DNA from 3 places in the Vreelandella sp. 2A-K22 genome. Region 1 is predicted to be linked to each of the others. Evidence: predicted binding sites of a transcription regulator. Region 1 holds the regulator's gene; each other region holds the start of a gene.
The links. The regulator sigma-54, encoded in region 1, starts transcription at its own class of promoters, with help from an activator protein. The targets are predictions, from matches to a motif close to TGGCACNNNNNTTGCTNT.
Positions count from the first base shown of each region.

Region 2: a site for sigma-54 is predicted at 2,471-2,488, ahead of ACW17M_RS08185 (circularly permuted type 2 ATP-grasp protein). Genes of this name have one in related genera too.
Region 3: a site for sigma-54 is predicted at 2,619-2,636, ahead of urtA (urea ABC transporter substrate-binding protein). Genes of this name have one in related genera too.

Region 1 covers NZ_JBSUGC010000002.1:223,575-229,400, reverse strand. The annotation lists gene lptC (LPS export ABC transporter periplasmic protein LptC) at 1-504, shown strand, start outside; gene lptA (lipopolysaccharide transport periplasmic protein LptA) at 516-1,031, shown strand; gene lptB (LPS export ABC transporter ATP-binding protein) at 1,043-1,792, shown strand; gene ACW17M_RS03325 (RNA polymerase factor sigma-54) at 1,922-3,337, shown strand; gene hpf (ribosome hibernation-promoting factor, HPF/YfiA family) at 3,435-3,743, shown strand; gene ACW17M_RS03315 (PTS sugar transporter subunit IIA) at 3,748-4,218, shown strand; gene rapZ (RNase adapter RapZ) at 4,306-5,238, shown strand; gene ACW17M_RS03305 (HPr family phosphocarrier protein) at 5,284-5,553, shown strand; gene pmbA (metalloprotease PmbA) at 5,570-5,826, opposite strand, start outside.
Region 2 covers NZ_JBSUGC010000005.1:68,765-74,590, reverse strand. The annotation lists gene ACW17M_RS08190 (alpha-E domain-containing protein) at 1-898, opposite strand, end outside; gene ACW17M_RS08185 (circularly permuted type 2 ATP-grasp protein) at 903-2,384, opposite strand; gene ACW17M_RS08180 (transglutaminase family protein) at 2,749-5,826, shown strand, end outside.
Region 3 covers NZ_JBSUGC010000001.1:421,478-427,303, forward strand. The annotation lists gene ACW17M_RS01980 (Bug family tripartite tricarboxylate transporter substrate binding protein) at 1-342, shown strand, start outside; gene ACW17M_RS01985 (tripartite tricarboxylate transporter TctB family protein) at 342-794, shown strand; gene ACW17M_RS01990 (tripartite tricarboxylate transporter permease) at 794-2,320, shown strand; gene urtA (urea ABC transporter substrate-binding protein) at 2,754-4,115, shown strand; gene urtB (urea ABC transporter permease subunit UrtB) at 4,309-5,826, shown strand, end outside.

The sequences.
Region 1 (5,826 bases):
GTATGGCTTGACCCCCGCGGGCCTCAAGACACCAGCATCGACCCCGAAGCACAGGCTCAGGAACCTGGCCACGTGCTGGAAAATGCCGAGATTACCCTATTCGGGGATAACGGCAGTGTCATGCAGTCGCTAAAAACACCGCGCCTTATCCATACCCCGCAGCGCAGCGAAACCTGGACGGAAGAGCCCGAGGCAGTACTGTATGACAGCGAAAACCGTCAGTGGCTGGCCAGCGCCGCTGTAGGCACGCTCAACACCGCTACCCAAGCCCTGCTGCTGTCAGGTTCGGCTCGACTGTTTGCACCAGATGAAGGCTGGCAGCTAGATACCGAGCTACTGCACTATGATGGCCTCGAGCAGCATGCCTGGAGTGACACACCGGTATTGATGCAGCAACCGCCGCAGCAAATGAGCGCTTCACGTATGGACGTTTGGCTTAACACCAGCCAGGTTCGCTTAACGGATAATGTGCGCGGCACGCACCCCCCGGCCACACAACGCTAATAGGAACCGCCATGAAAGCCATGATTTCCCCAGCCCTGCTCTACACTGCACTGTTCGGTTTAGCGATACCTTTATCAGTGTTAGCCCAAACCAACTCATCTTCCCAGGCCCCAGTGGAAGTGGAAGCCGACCGTTTAGATCTTGATCAGCGGGCAGGCACAGCTGTTTATACTGGGGATGTGGACATTCGCCAAGGCGAAATGCAACTGCGCGGCGAGCGGGTAGAGATCGAACGCAACGACGCGGGCGAACTCTCGACAGCCACCGCTACCGGTGAGCGCGCCTACTTGCGCCATCAAGGCGAAGGGCAAGAAGGCCCCACGGAAGGCTGGGCGCGGCGGATTATTTATCACGTCGCCGAGCGTCGCGTAGAGCTGATCGACCAAGCCGAACTGACCCAGCAAGAGGACACCTTTAGTGGCGGTCGCCTTGAGTATTTTATTGACCGAGAAGTGATTCAAGCGCGCTCTGACGTTGATGGCAGCGAGCCCCAGCGCATACGCATGACCCTTCAGCCTGAACAATAGGGAGCCTAGCTGTGGCCACTGCTGACACTGCGCCGATCAAAACCCTTTATGCCCACCACCTGGCTAAAAGCTACAAACGCCGCCGAGTGGTCAAAGACATCAATCTGGAGATATCCCAAGGCAGTGTCGTTGGCCTTTTGGGCCCCAACGGCGCGGGCAAAACCACCTCATTTTATATGATTGTTGGGCTGGTCAAATCCGACGCTGGCAAGGTGGGTATCGACGATGTGGATTTAACGCGCGCCCCCATGCACGAGCGCGCAGCCGCGGGGATTGGCTATCTACCTCAAGAGGCGTCTATTTTCCGCAAACTCTCGGTTGCCGAGAATATTATGGCGATACTCGAGACCCGCAAAGAGCTTAACCGCAGCGACCGCGAACAGCGCCTGGAAGCGCTACTCGAAGACTTCCATATCACCCATATTCGCGACAACCTGGGCATGAGCCTTTCGGGCGGCGAGCGCAGGCGTGTAGAAATAGCCCGCTCGCTAGCCACAGAGCCCGCTTTTATTCTGCTCGATGAGCCTTTTGCGGGCGTTGACCCCATCTCGGTAGGTGAGATTAAAACCATCATTCGTGCACTGAAACAGCGCCATATCGGCGTGCTGATCACCGATCACAACGTGCGTGAAACACTAGACATTTGCGATATCGCCTATATCGTCGGCGATGGGCAAATCATCGCCAGTGGCTCGCCCGCCTCGATTCTCACCAACCAAAAAGTAAGGGATGTGTATTTGGGCGCCGATTTTCGCCTGTAATGTTTTTGCCTTAATTGCCCCTAAATAGCGCTTTAAAACAACTTTACGACCAATGGCATGCTTATTGCACTTGCGCCAAGCACTCACTCGCACTAGGGTGGAGCATTCTGATTAACGAGTGGTTCTCAGATGGTCATGAAAGCTTCTCTCCAACTGCGTATCGGCACACAGCTGACCATGACGCCCCAGTTGCAGCAGGCCATTGCGCTGCTGCAACTCTCTACGCTGGATCTTCGTCAAGAAATTCAGCAGGCCCTCGATGCCAATCCCATGCTGGAGCAGGAAGATGAATTTAGTGAACAGGCTGTCAGCGAGCCTAAGGAAGAAGAGTGGTCAGAGAGCATCCCTACTGAGCTCTCGGTAGATAGCGACTGGTCAGATACCTATCAAGATATGGGAAGCCAGGGGGGCAGCAGCAGCGAAGGCCCCGACTTTGAGCGCCAGGCAGCCGGGCAGAGCCTTCATGGCCACCTGCTGTGGCAACTCGCCATGACCGATTTTAGCGCTCGCGAGCAGCTTGTCGCGGAAAGTTTAATCGACGCGCTAGACGCCAACGGCTACCTGACCCAGCCGCTCAACGACATCCGTGAAGGGCTTCGTGCCCAGGGCATTGACGGGCTAAGCCAGCGCGAAGTGGAAACCATTCTACTCAAGCTCCAGCAGTTTGAGCCGACCGGCATATTTGCCCGTGACTTGCGTGAATGCTTGATGCTGCAGCTCGCCGCTCTCCCCGATGATACGCCACTGCTGGTTCCCGCCCGCCGCTTGGTGCGGCAGTTTCTCGAAGCGCTTGGCAAAGACGATATGCGTCTGCTGAAACGCCGTCTAGGGCTCGACGACGAACAGCTGGCCGATGTCATCCTGCTTATTCGCAGCCTAGACCCACGCCCAGGCAGCGCCTACGGCGACACCGATGACAGCTATGTCACCCCCGATCTAGTCGTCCGCCACGATAATGAAGGCTGGCATTTAGAGCTCAACCCCGAGGCCCTGCCACGGCTGCGCATTCAGCCCGACTACGCCAGCTTGATTAAGCGTGCGGATAAAAGCGATGACAACCAGTTTCTCAAAGAGCACTTGCAGGAAGCGCGCTGGTTGATCAAGAGCCTCTCTAGCCGAAACGATACGCTGCTGCGTGTTGGTCGCGAGATCATTACCCGCCAGATTGGCTTTTTAGAGCACGGCGAAGAAGCCATGAAACCACTGATACTGGCCGACATTGCCGAAGCCGTGGAGATGCACGAGTCGACTATTTCACGGGTAACGACGCAAAAATATATCCATACACCCCGTGGTGTGTTTGAACTCAAATACTTTTTCTCAAGCCAGGTGAGCGGTCAAGATGGCGACAGCCACTCCAGCACCGCCATCCGTGCACGACTCAAGAAACTGATTCAAGAGGAGCCGCCCGGCAAGCCGCTTTCAGACAGCCGCTTAGTGACGCTATTAGGCGAAGGAGGGATTCAAGTGGCGCGTCGTACGGTGGCGAAATACCGTGAAGCCATGGGCATTCCCTCTTCCAGTGAACGGCGTCGTTTGCGCTAACTTCGTTAACGTTTCAGGGAAACTCTCGACAAGGGCTTTGCAACGCGGCAAAAAGGGTTACAATCGAAGTACAGTCCGATGGATAAGGAGCACGTCAATGCAAGTAAATATCACTGGTCATCACGTAGAACTGACTGACGCCTTGCGTGACTATGTCAACGAGAAGCTTGAGCGTGTAGAGCGCCATTACGACAATATAACTACGGTGCAAGTCACCTTATCAGTGGAGAAAGAGCGCCAGCAGGCCGCCTGTACGCTGCACGCCGCAGGTGCTGACTTACATGCGGAAGCCCTAGACAGTGATATGTACGCCGCTATCGACGCACTAGCGGACAAAATCGACCGTCAACTCGTTAAACACAAGGAAAAAGCACAAGCTCGCGCCCAAGGCGCCGGTGTGCGTTAATTCAATGACGTTGGAAACCATACTCCCCCCGGAACGCGTTCTGTTCGACGTCCCCGGGGGCAGCAAAAAAAGGGTGCTGGAGTTTTACAGCACCTTTATCGCCCAAAATATCCCCAGCCTGGACAGCCAAGAAGTGTTTAGCCGTTTAATCGGTCGCGAGCGCTTAGGTAGTACGGGTATTGGTAACGGCGTGGCTATTCCTCATGCGCGTAGCCCCCACTGCAACGCCCCTATCGCTGGATTTTTGAAACTGGCTGAAGCGATCGATTTTGACGCTATCGACGGCGACCCGGTAGATCTGGTGTTTGTCCTGTTGGTACCCGAAGAGGCAGATGACACGCATCTCTCACTACTGGGTCAGGTAGCGACCATCATGAATGATGCGGACACGCGCCAGCAACTGCGTAAAGCAGCCAGCCAGCGCGAACTGCTTGAGCTGATTACCGCCAAAATTCGCGAGCAATCAGCGGCCTAAGGGTCTGAAACCCTGTTCAGGGCAGATCACAGCAGGTTATCCGCTCACCACCCTCAACGCAGCTTGATCAAAGCAAAGAGAGACTCTATGCAACTGGTGATCATTAGCGGCCGCTCCGGGTCAGGTAAATCTATCGCCTTGCAAGCGCTGGAAGATCTTGGCTACTACGCGATTGATAACCTCCCAGCTATGTTGCTGGGGTCGTTGGTGGATGAACTGCGTGACCAGGGCGACCGAGCACATTTAGCGGTGAGTATTGATGCCCGCAATTTGCCGGGAGCTCTGGAGCGCCTGCCCTCTTTATTAGACGAGTTGCGCCAGCGTAAAATCGACTTTCAAGTTATTTACCTGACCACCGATGCGCGCATACTGCTTGAGCGTTACTCAGCAACGCGTCGCCGTCATCCGCTGACCCGCGATAGCGAAATGACGCTGGAAGAGGCGATCAATAAAGAAGAGACGACGCTAGAGGATATTCGCGATCTGGCCGATCTATTGATCGATACATCACGATTATCGGTGCACGATTTACGCCGTCGCATTACCGACCAAGTAGCCCATCAGCGGCGCGACAAGCTGACGCTAACGCTGGAATCGTTTGGGTATAAACGCGGCGTACCGTTAGACGCCGACCTGGTCTTCGATGTGCGCTGCCTGCCAAATCCGTACTGGGATCCAACGCTGCGCCAGTTCACTGGCCGCGACGCGGAAATCGTGGCTTTTTTGAACAGCTATCCGATTGTTGATGCCATGAGCGACGACATCTTGGCCTGGCTAGAGCGTTGGCTACCCGCTTACCAGAATAGCCAACGTAGCTACATGACTATCGCGATTGGCTGTACTGGTGGCCAGCACCGCTCGGTCTATATGGCCGAGAAGTTAGCGGAAAAATTGACTCCTAGCATGGGCGAAGTTCAACTTCGCCACCGCGAACTGGGTCTGCACTACACCATAAGCGAACAGTTGGCCGCTCCCCTCGTCAGCGCTTCCACACCTAACGAGCGGCCAGAGACCTCTTAAGCGCGTCTATCCATTAATGACACCACTCGGCGAAAAGGAACCAGGGTGCCAGAACGCATACTTACACTTACCAATCAACGCGGGCTACACGCTCGCGCGGCGACAAAACTGGTCAAATGCGGCCAACAGTTCACGGCAAAAATACGCGTTTACAAACAGCAACAGGCCGCCGACGCCGCCAATATCATGTCACTGCTGATGCTTGCCGCACCTTGTGGCACCGAGCTTAGAATCACCGCCGAAGGCGATGACGCCGAACAGGCGCTTGAAGCGATTCAAGCGCTGTTCGACGCCCGCTTTGAGGAGGATCAGTAAGCCGCCGCTTGGCTTGTTAGTCCCCCGCCACGGTCATGGCATCAATCAACCAGCTACCCGTGTGAACACTGCCACGGGTATCAGTGTCATCGCCAATACCTACTAAGCCAGCAAACATCCGCTCCAGGTTTCCGGCAATGGTGAACTCTTCGACCGGGTACTGCACCTTTCCATTTTCGACCCAAAAACCTGCTGCACCGCGGGAATAGTCACCGGTCACACCGTTGACACCTTGGCCCATCAACTCAGTCACCCAAATACCCCGCCCCATCT
Region 2 (5,826 bases), on a different contig from region 1:
GGATAGCGGCAAAGCCGATCTGAAGTTCGTCGATAAACAGGTGCAGCTTGCTGGGTGAGTGGGCCAGCGCTTGAATATCGGCATCCACCACATCGGCGCGCACCAGTGAAACGGTCGCTGCCGGTCGATCCTGTCTTGGCAGTAGCGTCAGCTCATGGCCCAGCGTCTCCAAGCTGCAGGCAATGGAGCGTGGCAGATTAGGATCTTGCAGCAAAAAGCGCAGCACATCCGGGCCCCGAACGCGTAAGCGTACCTGCTGACGGTACATTTGGTAGGCGGTGAGCGATTTGAGTACGCTCATCCACTGCAGGTTTTCAAACGGCAGCAGCTCTTCAGGGTTTTGCGGCAGCAGGCTGGCAGAGCGCACATCCACAATACGGGTAGTCATATCGGCCCGCTCTAACTGACGCCCCAGCTCAATAAAGGTACGCGCAGGGCCATGGCTTAACGTGCCTTCAATCAGGCCTGTCAACGCCTGGCAGCTACGGATGACGCTTTTGAGAAAGCTATCGCGACGGCGTGGACTAACGCCGTTTTCGGCATGATCGGCCACGCTCAGATAGAGCTGGTTAACCTCTTCCCAAATCTCCCGAGGCACCACATCCCGAGTGGTTCTGAGGTTCTCACGGGCACTGGCAAGCGCAGAGATAATCGAAATATCATTGTCAGTATCAGCGCATAAAAAGTGCACCACATTGCGTTCATCAAAGTCTTTATGGCGTGCGGTAAAGGCTTCCAGACTGCCGGTCATTTCGATAAGCGGTGCCCAACCTAACGGCAGGCGCCCCGGCAAATCGAGCATAAGGTGGCTATTGACACTCAGCAAACGGGCAGTGTCTTCCGCACGTTCAATATAGCGCGCCATCCAGTAGAGGTTCTCTGCAACGCGTGACAGCATGGCGTTAGGCTCCTTTCACCGCGGCCGCTGCCGCCTTGTCGTCGGTTTCTACAATCCAGGTGTCTTTACTGCCACCACCTTGAGAGGAGTTCACCACCAGCGACCCCTCTATCAATGCCACCCGGGTGAGGCCACCGGTGGTAACGTGGATTTCAGGTCCAGAGAGTATGAAAGGGCGTAAATCCACATGGCGCGGCTGCGGTAATCCATTCGCTAGCGTAGGCGTGGTCGACAGTGCCAGGGTAGGCTGAGCCATATAGTTGCGCGGGTTCGCCTTAATCAAACGGGCAAACTCTTCGCGGGTCTCTTTGGTTGAGCGTGGGCCAATGAGCATACCGTAGCCCCCCGACTCATTGGCCGGTTTCACTACCAATTCATCCAGGTGGTCGAGTACATAGCGGCGATCGTCCTCGAACATACACAGGTAGCTGGGCACGTTGGGGATCAGCGGCTCTTGATCGAGGTAGTAGCGAATCAACGCGGGAACAAAGGCGTAAACGACCTTATCGTCCGCCACGCCAGCCCCCGGCGCATTGGCAAGTGCTACTTTCCCCGCCCGCCAGGCGCGCATTAGGCCCGCCACCCCCAGCATGGATTCCGGGTTAAATGCTTCCGGGTCGAGAAACTCATCGTCTACACGGCGGTAAATAACATCGACCCGGCGTAGCCCTTCCACGGTGCGCATGTACACCACATCATCGTCATCAACGAGTAGATCACTTCCCTGCACCAGCTCGACGCCCATTTGCTGGGCAAGATAGGCGTGCTCAAAATAGGCAGAGTTGTAGATCCCGGGGGTCAGTACCACTACCTGGGGGTCATCACCTGGCCTTGGCGACATCGCCGCCAGCATGTCGTAAAGCTGAGCCACATAGTCATCAACGGGCAAAATCTTGCCTGAGGCGAACAGCTCCGGCAGTACCCGCTTGGTGACATTGCGGTTTTCCAGCATGTAGGAGACACCGGAAGGAATGCGTAAGTTATCCTCCAGCACGTAGAGCGTCCCGTCGCCATCGCGCACCAGGTCAGAGCCACATACATGAGCCCATACGCCGTGAGGGGGGTTAATGCCAACACACTGGGGGCGGAAATTAACCGATTGTGCCAGCACCTCGGCGGGCAGTACTTTATCCTTAATGACTTTTTGATCATGGTAAAGGTCATCGATAAATAGATTCAGCGCCTGCACGCGCTGCTTAAGGCCTGCCTCGGTTTTACGCCACTCACTGGCGGGAATGATTCGCGGCACAATATCAAAGGGCCAGGCACGGTCAATCATCGCGCCTTCAGAGTAGACGGTGAAGGTAATCCCCATGGTACGAATAGCGATCTCCGCTGCGGTTTTTCGCTCCGCTAACTCCTCGGCACTAAACCTTGCCAACATGTTGCACAATTCACCCGCTGACTCGCGTGGCTGACCGGGAGCGGCCATCAGCTCATCGTAGTAATCACGACACGCATAGTTATTCCAATTCACTTGGCTCATGGGCGCTCTCCTGGCGCGGGGGTGGAAGCGGCAACTTCCTCAATGCTCAGTGTAGGCCTGCCGCGTGCAAAACAATCAAACAAATGAGAGCAAAATGCGTACCATCTTTTGCGATATTTCAACGTTCACTTACTTAAACGCCACTTGACAGAGAGCACGAGGAAATTAAAACGCCTTTACGCCCTATCTTGGTGCGCGCAAGTGGCATCAAGTTGGTGCATAACGCGATTTCCACTTTAGTTAAACGTCTTAGTTAAGATAGCGGCTGCAAAAAAGTAAAAGTGGAACGATACTTGCGAAACGTTCGGTTATTCCTTAACCCAACCGACCAGCCGGTTAATAACGGTTCTTTTGAGGGTGGCTCATGACCATTCGCGTTGCCTTGTATCATCGTACGGCTTACCACTTTGACCGCCAGGTGCGTCTTTCGCCCCATGTTATTCGACTGCGCCCAGCGCCCCACTGCCGTACTCATATCGAAGCGTACTCGCTCAAACTCTCCGGCGATGACCACTTTTTAAACTGGCAACAGGATCCGTTCGGCAACTTCAATGCTCGCGTGGTGTTCCCTGAACCGCGCCAAGAGTTAACCATTGCCGTCGAGCTAATCGTCCCGATGACGGTGATTAACCCGTTCGATTTCTTCTTGGACGACATTGCGCAAACGATTCCCTTTGCTTACCCAGAAGCGCTGCGCCAAGAACTAAGCCCCTATCTTGAAATAACCGAATCAGGGCCACGGCTGATGGAGTGGCTCAAAGCCGTTCCCCGTGAACCGACTACCACCGTCGATTTTCTGGTCGCGCTTAATCAACGTCTGCAGAATGACATCGGTTACCTAGTGCGCCTGGAGCCCGGTGTCCAGAGCTGCGAAGAGACGCTGACACTCGCCAGCGGCTCCTGCCGCGACAGTGCCTGGCTGCTGGTGCAAATTTTCCGCCATCTGGGCCTCGCCGCTCGTTTTGTGTCCGGCTATCTCATTCAGCTCAAGTCAGATGTTAAAGCGCTGGACGGCCCTAGCGGCAGCGAGGTGGACTTCACCGACCTGCACGCCTGGACCGAAGTCTTCCTGCCCGGCGCTGGCTGGGTAGGCCTTGACCCCACCTCAGGCCTGTTCGCTGGCGAAGGACACATTCCGCTCGCCGCCACTCCGACGACGGGTAGCGCTGCGGCCATCACCGGGTTCTCGGATAAGTGCGAAGTCACCTTTGATGTGACCATGGAGGTCGAGCGCATCCATGAAGACCCAAGGGTCACCAAGCCCTATAGCGATGAACAGTGGCGGCGTATCTGCGCGTTGGGCGACCAAGTGGACGCTGAACTCTTGCAGCAGGACGTACGCCTTACTATGGGGGGCGAACCCACGTTTGTATCCGTCGATGATATGGAGAGCCCTCAGTGGAATACCGAAGCGTTAGGTGAGCATAAGCGCGAACGCGCCGAGGCACTGCTAACCCGGCTGCAAGCCGCCTATGCGCCCGGCAGCGCTATTCAGCAACAGCAGGGCAAATGGTACCCCGGTGAACCGTTACCGCGCTGGGCGCTGGCCTGCTATTGGCGGAAAGATGGCGTGCCGCTATGGCGAGATCCAAAATGGCTAGCTTGTATGGAAGGCGCCCCCAAGGTAGCCGTGGATGACACCACTGCCCAACGCTTTACCAAAGCACTTAGCGAACGCCTGGGCGTGGCTGAGCGCTACTGGATTCCGGCGTATGAAGATGCCTACTACTACCTCTGGAAAGAGCAATCGCTGCCGGTCAATGTCGACCCACGCGAAGCCAATCTAAAAGATGACGCCGAACGCCACCGTTTAGCTCGCTTATTGGAGCAGGGGTTAGACGAAGTCGTGGGCTACGCCCTGCCGCTGCGCCACTCGATCAGCCAAGCCCACCTCTGGGAGAGCGGCCGCTGGCCGCTCAAGCGCGACCACTTATTTCTGGTGCCCGGCGATTCGCCCATGGGCCTACGCTTACCCCTTTCAACGCTTCCCTGGGCTGACCCAGAGGAGCAGCCGCAGCCTGAATCGCTGTTCGCTCCTCGGCCTGAACTGGGTGATATTCACGGTGAAGTTGCCCGCCGCAACGCCGAACAGCTGCATATCAGTGATGCCGAACGCTTGGGGCGCTCAAGCCACCCGAGCCCATCACACCCCGAGGGCGAATCCGTTCAACAGCAGCCCCAGGCAAACAGCGATAGGGAAAGTAATGTTATTCACACCAGCATATGTGTGGAGCCACGGGATGGTCGCCTAAATATTTTCCTGCCCCCGCTGACCGGCTTAGAGCACTACCTGGATCTACTTAGCACCGTTGAGGAGTGCGCCAAGGAGCTCGCTTGCCCGGTCATGATAGAGGGCTACTCGCCCCCTCGGGATCCGCGTCTGGAAAATTTTATGATCACCCCCGACCCAGGCGTGATCGAAGTGAATATTATGCCTGCGGCCAGTTGGCAAACCCTGGTGGCACAAACCGAACGGCTTTACGCTGAAGCACGGGAAACCCGCCTGGGCACTGAAAAATTTATGCTCGATGGCCGCCACACCGGTACCGGCGGTGGCAACCATGTCACCCTGGGCGGGTTGACGCCTGACGATTCACCGTTTTTGCGTCGTCCGGACCTGCTCGCCAGTTTAGTCACCTACTGGCAGCACCACCCGAGTCTCTCTTACCTGTTTTCGGGTCTGTTTATTGGCCCCACCAGCCAGGCGCCGCGGGTGGATGAAGCTCGCCATGAAGCCCTCTATGAGCTGGAGATCGCCCTACAGCAAATGCCCGAAGGCGAAGTGGTGCAGCCCTGGCTGGTCGATCGCTTATTGCGCCACCTGCTCACCGACTTAACCGGCAATACTCACCGCGCCGAATTCTGTATCGACAAACTCTACTCGCCGGATAGCGACAGCGGTCGCCTCGGCTTACTGGAACTACGCGGCTTTGAGATGCCACCCCATGCCCGCATGGGGCTGATGCAGATGCTGCTGATCCGCGCACTGGTAGCCCGCTGCTGGAAAACGCCCTACCGAGCCAAACCGGTGCGCTGGGGCAGCGCCTTGCAGGATCGCTGGATGCTTCCCCACTACCTCTGGAGCGACCTTGACGACGTGCTGGGTGACTTGCGCCACCACGGCTTCGATTTTGATCTAGAGTGGTTCGCCCCCTTCCTGGAGTTTCGCTTCCCGCTGCACGGACGCTTGCACACCCCCATGCTGGATATTGAGCTGCGCCAAGCCATCGAACCCTGGCATGTATTGGGCGAAGAGGCCTCAGCTGGCGGCACTGCCCGCTACGTGGATTCCTCAGTGGAGCGCCTGGAAGTCAAGGTGAGTGGCATGAGCGGTGACCGCTATGTGGTGACCTGCAACGGCCGCCGGGTGCCCCTTTCAGCTACCGGCAGAAACGGCGAAGCGGTGGCCGGGGTGCGTTACCGCGCTTGGCAGCCGCCCTCG
Region 3 (5,826 bases), on a different contig from region 1:
CAAGGGTTTATGGAGTCTGGCGACTTGCGCGTCCTAGCGGTACTCTCCGAAGAGCGCCTACCGGGAGACCTGTCTGATATCCCCACCGCACGCGAGCAAGGCATCGACGCCCTTGGCCCCAACTGGCGCGGCTTTTATATGCCTGCGGATGTCTCCGAAGAAGCTAAAGCGTATTGGACCGATGCCATGGACACTATTTACCAGAGTGAAGAGTGGCAGAATGTCATGGCTCAAAACGGTTTGATGCCTTTCCACATGACCGCTGGTGAGTTTGAAGAGTTTGTACTCAACCAGATCAGTGACATTGAACAGCTCTCTAAAGATATTGGATTGATTCAGTAATGACTTTCAATGACCGCATCTTTGGGGTCTTGATGATCGTCCTGGCCGTTGCGTACGGCTGGGCCGCGACTCAGTTCCCGGAGCCGTTTGGTGGGGCCGAAGCCGTCGGCCCTGACACTTTTCCGAAATTGCTGGCCGTGGTGCTGGCAATTTCCAGCCTTTATTTGATTGTACGCCCTGATCCCGACAACGCCTGGCCTTGGAGCCGTACGGGTGTCGAGCTAATCATCGCCGTGGTGGTGCTGATCTTTTACGCCATGCTGCTTCAGCCGCTGGGCTTCATTATTAGCACTACGCTTGCCGTGGGAACGCTTTGCTGGCGCATGGGGGCTCGGCCGTTCAATGCTTACATGACCGGGGCAGTCTCGGCAGTAGTCGTGTACTTTCTGTTTAGTTTTGCACTTGATCTCGCCTTACCGCTGGGTCTGTTGTCATTCCTGGAGGTGAACTGATGGAAACTCTAGGTTACCTAATGGATGGTTTTGGCGTTGCTCTGCAACCCCATAACCTGATGTTCGCCTTGCTAGGTGCTTTTCTTGGCACGTTGATCGGCGCTTTGCCGGGGTTAGGCCCTGCCAATGGCGTGGCCATTCTGATACCGCTGGCATTTAGTTTAGGGCTCGCTCCAGAAACGGCTCTGATTATGCTGACGTCAGTGTATGCGGGTGCCATGTACGGTGGGCGTATCTCATCGATTCTGTTAAATATTCCCGGCGATGAACCGGCCATGATGACCTGTCTTGATGGTTATCCTATGGCCCAGAAGGGCAAGGCTTCCGAGGCGCTGGCGATCTCTGCGGTGGCCTCTTTTATCGGTAGTCTTATCGCCACTATTGGTTTGATCTTGCTGGCACCATTGTTGGCTAACTTTGCTTTAACGTTCGGCCCTGCGGAATATTTTGCGCTCTTCCTGCTGGCGTTCGCTACCTTAGGCGGTATTACCGGTAAAAACCCCATCAAAACAGTGGTTGCCGCCTGTATTGGTCTAATGATCGCCACGGTGGGTATCGACAATACCGGTGTGCAGCGCTACACCTTTGGGGTGCTCGAACTTTTTGAAGGCGTGGACTTCATCATTGCTATCGTCGGTCTGTTTGCCATTTCCGAGCTGCTCTTCTTCATCGAAGAGCGTGCAGGCGGTGGTAAAGAGAAGATGAAGGTCAACAAACTTTCGCTCTCCTGGAAAGATATCCGCGAAATTCTTCCCACCAGTTTTCGCGGTGGGGTGCTAGGGTTTGTCGCCGGGGTGCTGCCTGGTGCTGGTGCTTCGTTGGGTAGCTTCATCAGCTATACCCTTGAAAAACGTGTGTTGGGTAAGAAAGGCTATTTTGGACAAGGCGACCCGCGTGGTGTGGCTGCTCCAGAATCTGGCAACAACGCTGCTTCGAGCGGTGCTCTGGTTCCCATGCTAACCCTAGGTGTGCCGGGTAGTGGTACTACTGCAGTACTCTTAGCGTTGTTGATTTCGCTCAATATTACCCCTGGGCCGCTGATGTTCACCCAGAATGCCGACATCGTCTGGGGCGTGATCGCAGCACTATTGATCGGTAACTTTTTGCTGCTGATCCTTAATATTCCGTTGGTGGGCATCTTCGTCAAGCTGCTGTCCGTGCCGCCGATGTACTTGCTGCCGATCGTCACGATGATTGCCTTCGTGGGTATCTACTCGATCAGTAACACCATCTTTGACCTCTACTTTATGGTGGCCTTTGGGGTGGGTGGTTATGTCCTGCGCAAGCTTGAGATTCCGCTGGTGCCAGTGATTCTTGGCTTGTTGTTGGGGCCAGAGATGGAGAAGAATCTGCGCCATGCCATGGATATTTCCGATGGCGACTGGATGATTCTTTGGGATAGCGGTCTGGCTATCGGCCTTTGGGTTTTTGCTGGATTGGGCTTGATCCTGCCTTATATTGTGGGCCCTCTGCTGCGTCGTGGTATGAAGGCAACCCCCAATTCAGGTTCGCCTGAAAGCGATTAAATACTTAAAGAAGTAATGTTGAGCAACGGGGCGCCGACGAAAGTCGGCGCTCTTTTTTTATTTCCGTTTTTGACGGGTAACAAAGAGTGGTTCTGTAACTGATAAGTAATCACTGGGTTGCTGTTATGTATTTTAAAAGCCCGCGTATCTAATTGGTGCACCGAATCTTATTGGTGCATTGGCAGGGTGCTTTAGCTGCTTTTCTGCGCTTTATTTTGGTGCATATTGAGAAAGTCGAGATTTTCTGATGATTATTAAGTGGCTGATTAGATAGCTATAAGACAACTTTGTGCCAATCTGGCGCACCCCTTGCAAGAGCTGTTGGCTAGTAGACGTATTGGGGGGAGCTAACACAACCACCCCAAGTGCGAAGCCAATCATCAAGCCCTGGTCATAACAAACCCCAGTCATAAGGGGCGCAAGGAGATTAACAATGCACACTCTCAAACGCTCGACACACCCTCGCCCATACCTTTCAAGTGGCCGTTTCGCGACCGCTTTACTCACCACTGCCATCATGGGGGTCAGCACCCAGGCTATCGCCCAGGACGACGACCCGATCAAAGTTGGTATCCTGCACTCCCTCTCCGGCACCATGGCGATTAGTGAAACTGTCCTCAAAGACACCGTCGAAATGCTTATCGAGCAGCAGAACGAAGCCGGTGGTTTGCTGGGCCGTCAGTTAGAGGCCGTGGTGGTTGACCCGGCGTCTAACTGGCCGCTGTTTGCCGAACGCGCCCGGGAGCTGCTGGATCAGGAAGAAGTGGACGTGATTTTTGGCAACTGGACGTCGGTTTCGCGTAAATCCGTGCTGCCCGTCGTAGAGGAGCTCAACGGGCTGCTGTTCTACCCGGTGCAGTATGAAGGCGAAGAATCCTCTGAAAACGTCTTCTACACCGGCGCGGCGCCTAACCAGCAGGCGATTCCTGCGGTTGAATACCTTATCAACGAAGTCGGTATCGAGCGCTTTGCACTAGTGGGTACTGACTATGTCTATCCGCGGACCACTAACCGTATCCTTGAAGCCTTCCTCAAGGATGAACACGGCATCGCGGATGAGGACATCATGGTCAACTACACGCCGTTCGGTCACTCCGATTGGCAGAACATCGTGGCAGAAATTCGCCGCTTCGGTGAAGAGGGTAAACCGACCGCCGTAATCTCGACGGTTAACGGCGACGCCAACGTGCCGTTCTATACCGAGCTCTCCAACCAGGGTATCGACGCTGCCGATATTCCCGTCATCGCCTTCTCTGTGGGTGAGCAGGAGCTTACCGGTATTGATACCGGCCCGCTGGTAGGCCACTTGGCTGCCTGGAACTACTTCATGAGCGTCGATAACGATGACAACTACGACTTTATCGATGCCTGGATTGAGTACACCGGCGACGATATGGCAGTGACCAACGACCCAATGGAAGCGCATTACATCGGCTTCAATATGTGGGCCGAAGCGGTTCGCAAAGCGGGCACGACAGACGTCGATACGGTGAAAGACGCCATTATCGGTGTGACCGTACCTAACCTCTCCGGCGGTTATGCGGCGATGATGCCCAACCACCACATCACCAAGCCGGTGCTGATCGGTGAGATTCAGGACAACGGTCAGTTCGATATCGTTTGGCAGACGCCGTCTACCGTGGCGGGCGACGCCTGGTCTGACTACCTGCCTGGCTCCCGTGACCTGATTGCCGATTGGCGCAAGCCGATGGAGTGCGGCAACTTCAACGTCGTGAACGGCTCGTGCGGTGGCAGCACCGCAGCAGAAGAAGCCGAAGCGGCGCTCGCTGAGTAAGCACGTCTATCGCAGTGGAAATAACTTCTTTTAAAACTGCCCGCTCGCTGGTGCTAGGGCAGGCTGAAGCGAGGGTCTTTTGCCATGGATGGCAAAAGTAGCGCCCAAGGATGGGTTTACAGCGCCCTCGCGGAAGCCTGCGCTGGCACCGATATATTCAGTTACCCTCTTAGATAACCAAAGGAAGAACCCCATGAGGCGTTTCCTTTCCTTAGGGCTGCTGTGCCTACTGTTGTTAAGCATCACAGTGACCGCCCAAGCACAAACGAGCTCCACGAATACTGCCGACGATGCGGCCGCGCTCGAACTGTTGGAGGCGCTGGACGTTGAGTCTTACGCCGCCAAAGGCGAAGCGATCACCGCGATTTTGCAAAGCGACGACGAACGCGCCCGAGACTGGTTGCAGGCCTTGCTGGATGGCCGCTTGCAGCGCACCGAAGACGGCCGGTTCGTGCTGGTGCTAGAGAACCGCGGCCGCGACTGGCCGGTGGCCGATGTCCTAGCCGGCGAAGCGCTGGGCGAGATGTCCCGTCGTGATCTGGAGCGTATCGGCATCAACAACAACCTGCGTAATCAGTTGCGCAGTGCCATCGCGGTAGTTGACCTTTACTCGCCTAATGTGGAGCGCCGCCGCACCTCGGCCGAGCGCCTGTTAGGGGAAGTAGATGGTGAGCTGGTGCCCACTCTCGACGACTTGATCGAACAGGAAGAGGACGAGCAGGTGCGTTACCGGCTGACCCAGGCCGTGGCGATCTACCGCGCCGAAGCGGGCGAAATGGCTGGGGTCGAAGCGCTGGACGGCAGCCTTCACCCCCGCTCCCGCGTGGCATTGAGCCGGGCAGCCAATAGCGATGATCCCGTCGTCGCCAACGCCGCTGCCGCTTCCCTGGCGGGCATTGAGCAGCAGCTCAAAATCAATCGCGGCCTGGAAACGCTCTATTTCGGCTTGAGCCTTGGTTCGGTACTGGTGCTCGCGGCCATTGGCCTGGCGATCACCTTCGGGGTCATGGGTGTGATCAACATGGCCCACGGCGAGCTGATGATGCTGGGCGCCTACACCACCTGGGCAATGCAGCAACTGCTGCCCGGCCAACCGGGGCTGGCGTTGATTCTATCGATTCCTGCTGGCTTTATGGTCGCCGCCCTGGCCGGGGTGGCGATCGAGCGCGGTGTTATCCAGTTCCTCAAAGGCCGCCCGCTGGAGACGCTGCTGGCGACCTTTGGTATCAGCCTGATTCTGCAGCAGCTGGTGCGCACGGTGATTTCACCGCTTAACCGTACCGTGATTACCCCCGAGTGGATGAGCGGTTCATTGGTAGTGAACGATGCGCTGTCATTAACGCTGAATCGTATGTACGTGCTCGGCTTTGCGCTGGTGGTGTTTGCTGGCCTGATGCTGATCATGCGTCGCACGCGGCTGGGGCTTGAGGTGCGTGCGGTGACCCAAAATCGCGCCATGGCTCGCTCTATGGGCATTCGCGCAACTCGTGTGGATATCATGACCTTCGCGCTGGGTTCCGGCGTAGCCGGGCTTGCCGGAGTTGCGCTCTCCCAGCTCACCAACGTCGGCCCCAACCTGGGGCAGAACTACATCATCGACTCCTTCATGGTGGTGGTGTTCGGCGGCGTGGGTAACCTGTGGGGCACGCTGGTGGCCGGGCTATCGCTGGGGGTCATTAACCAGGTGCTGGAACCCTGGGCAGGCGCGGTG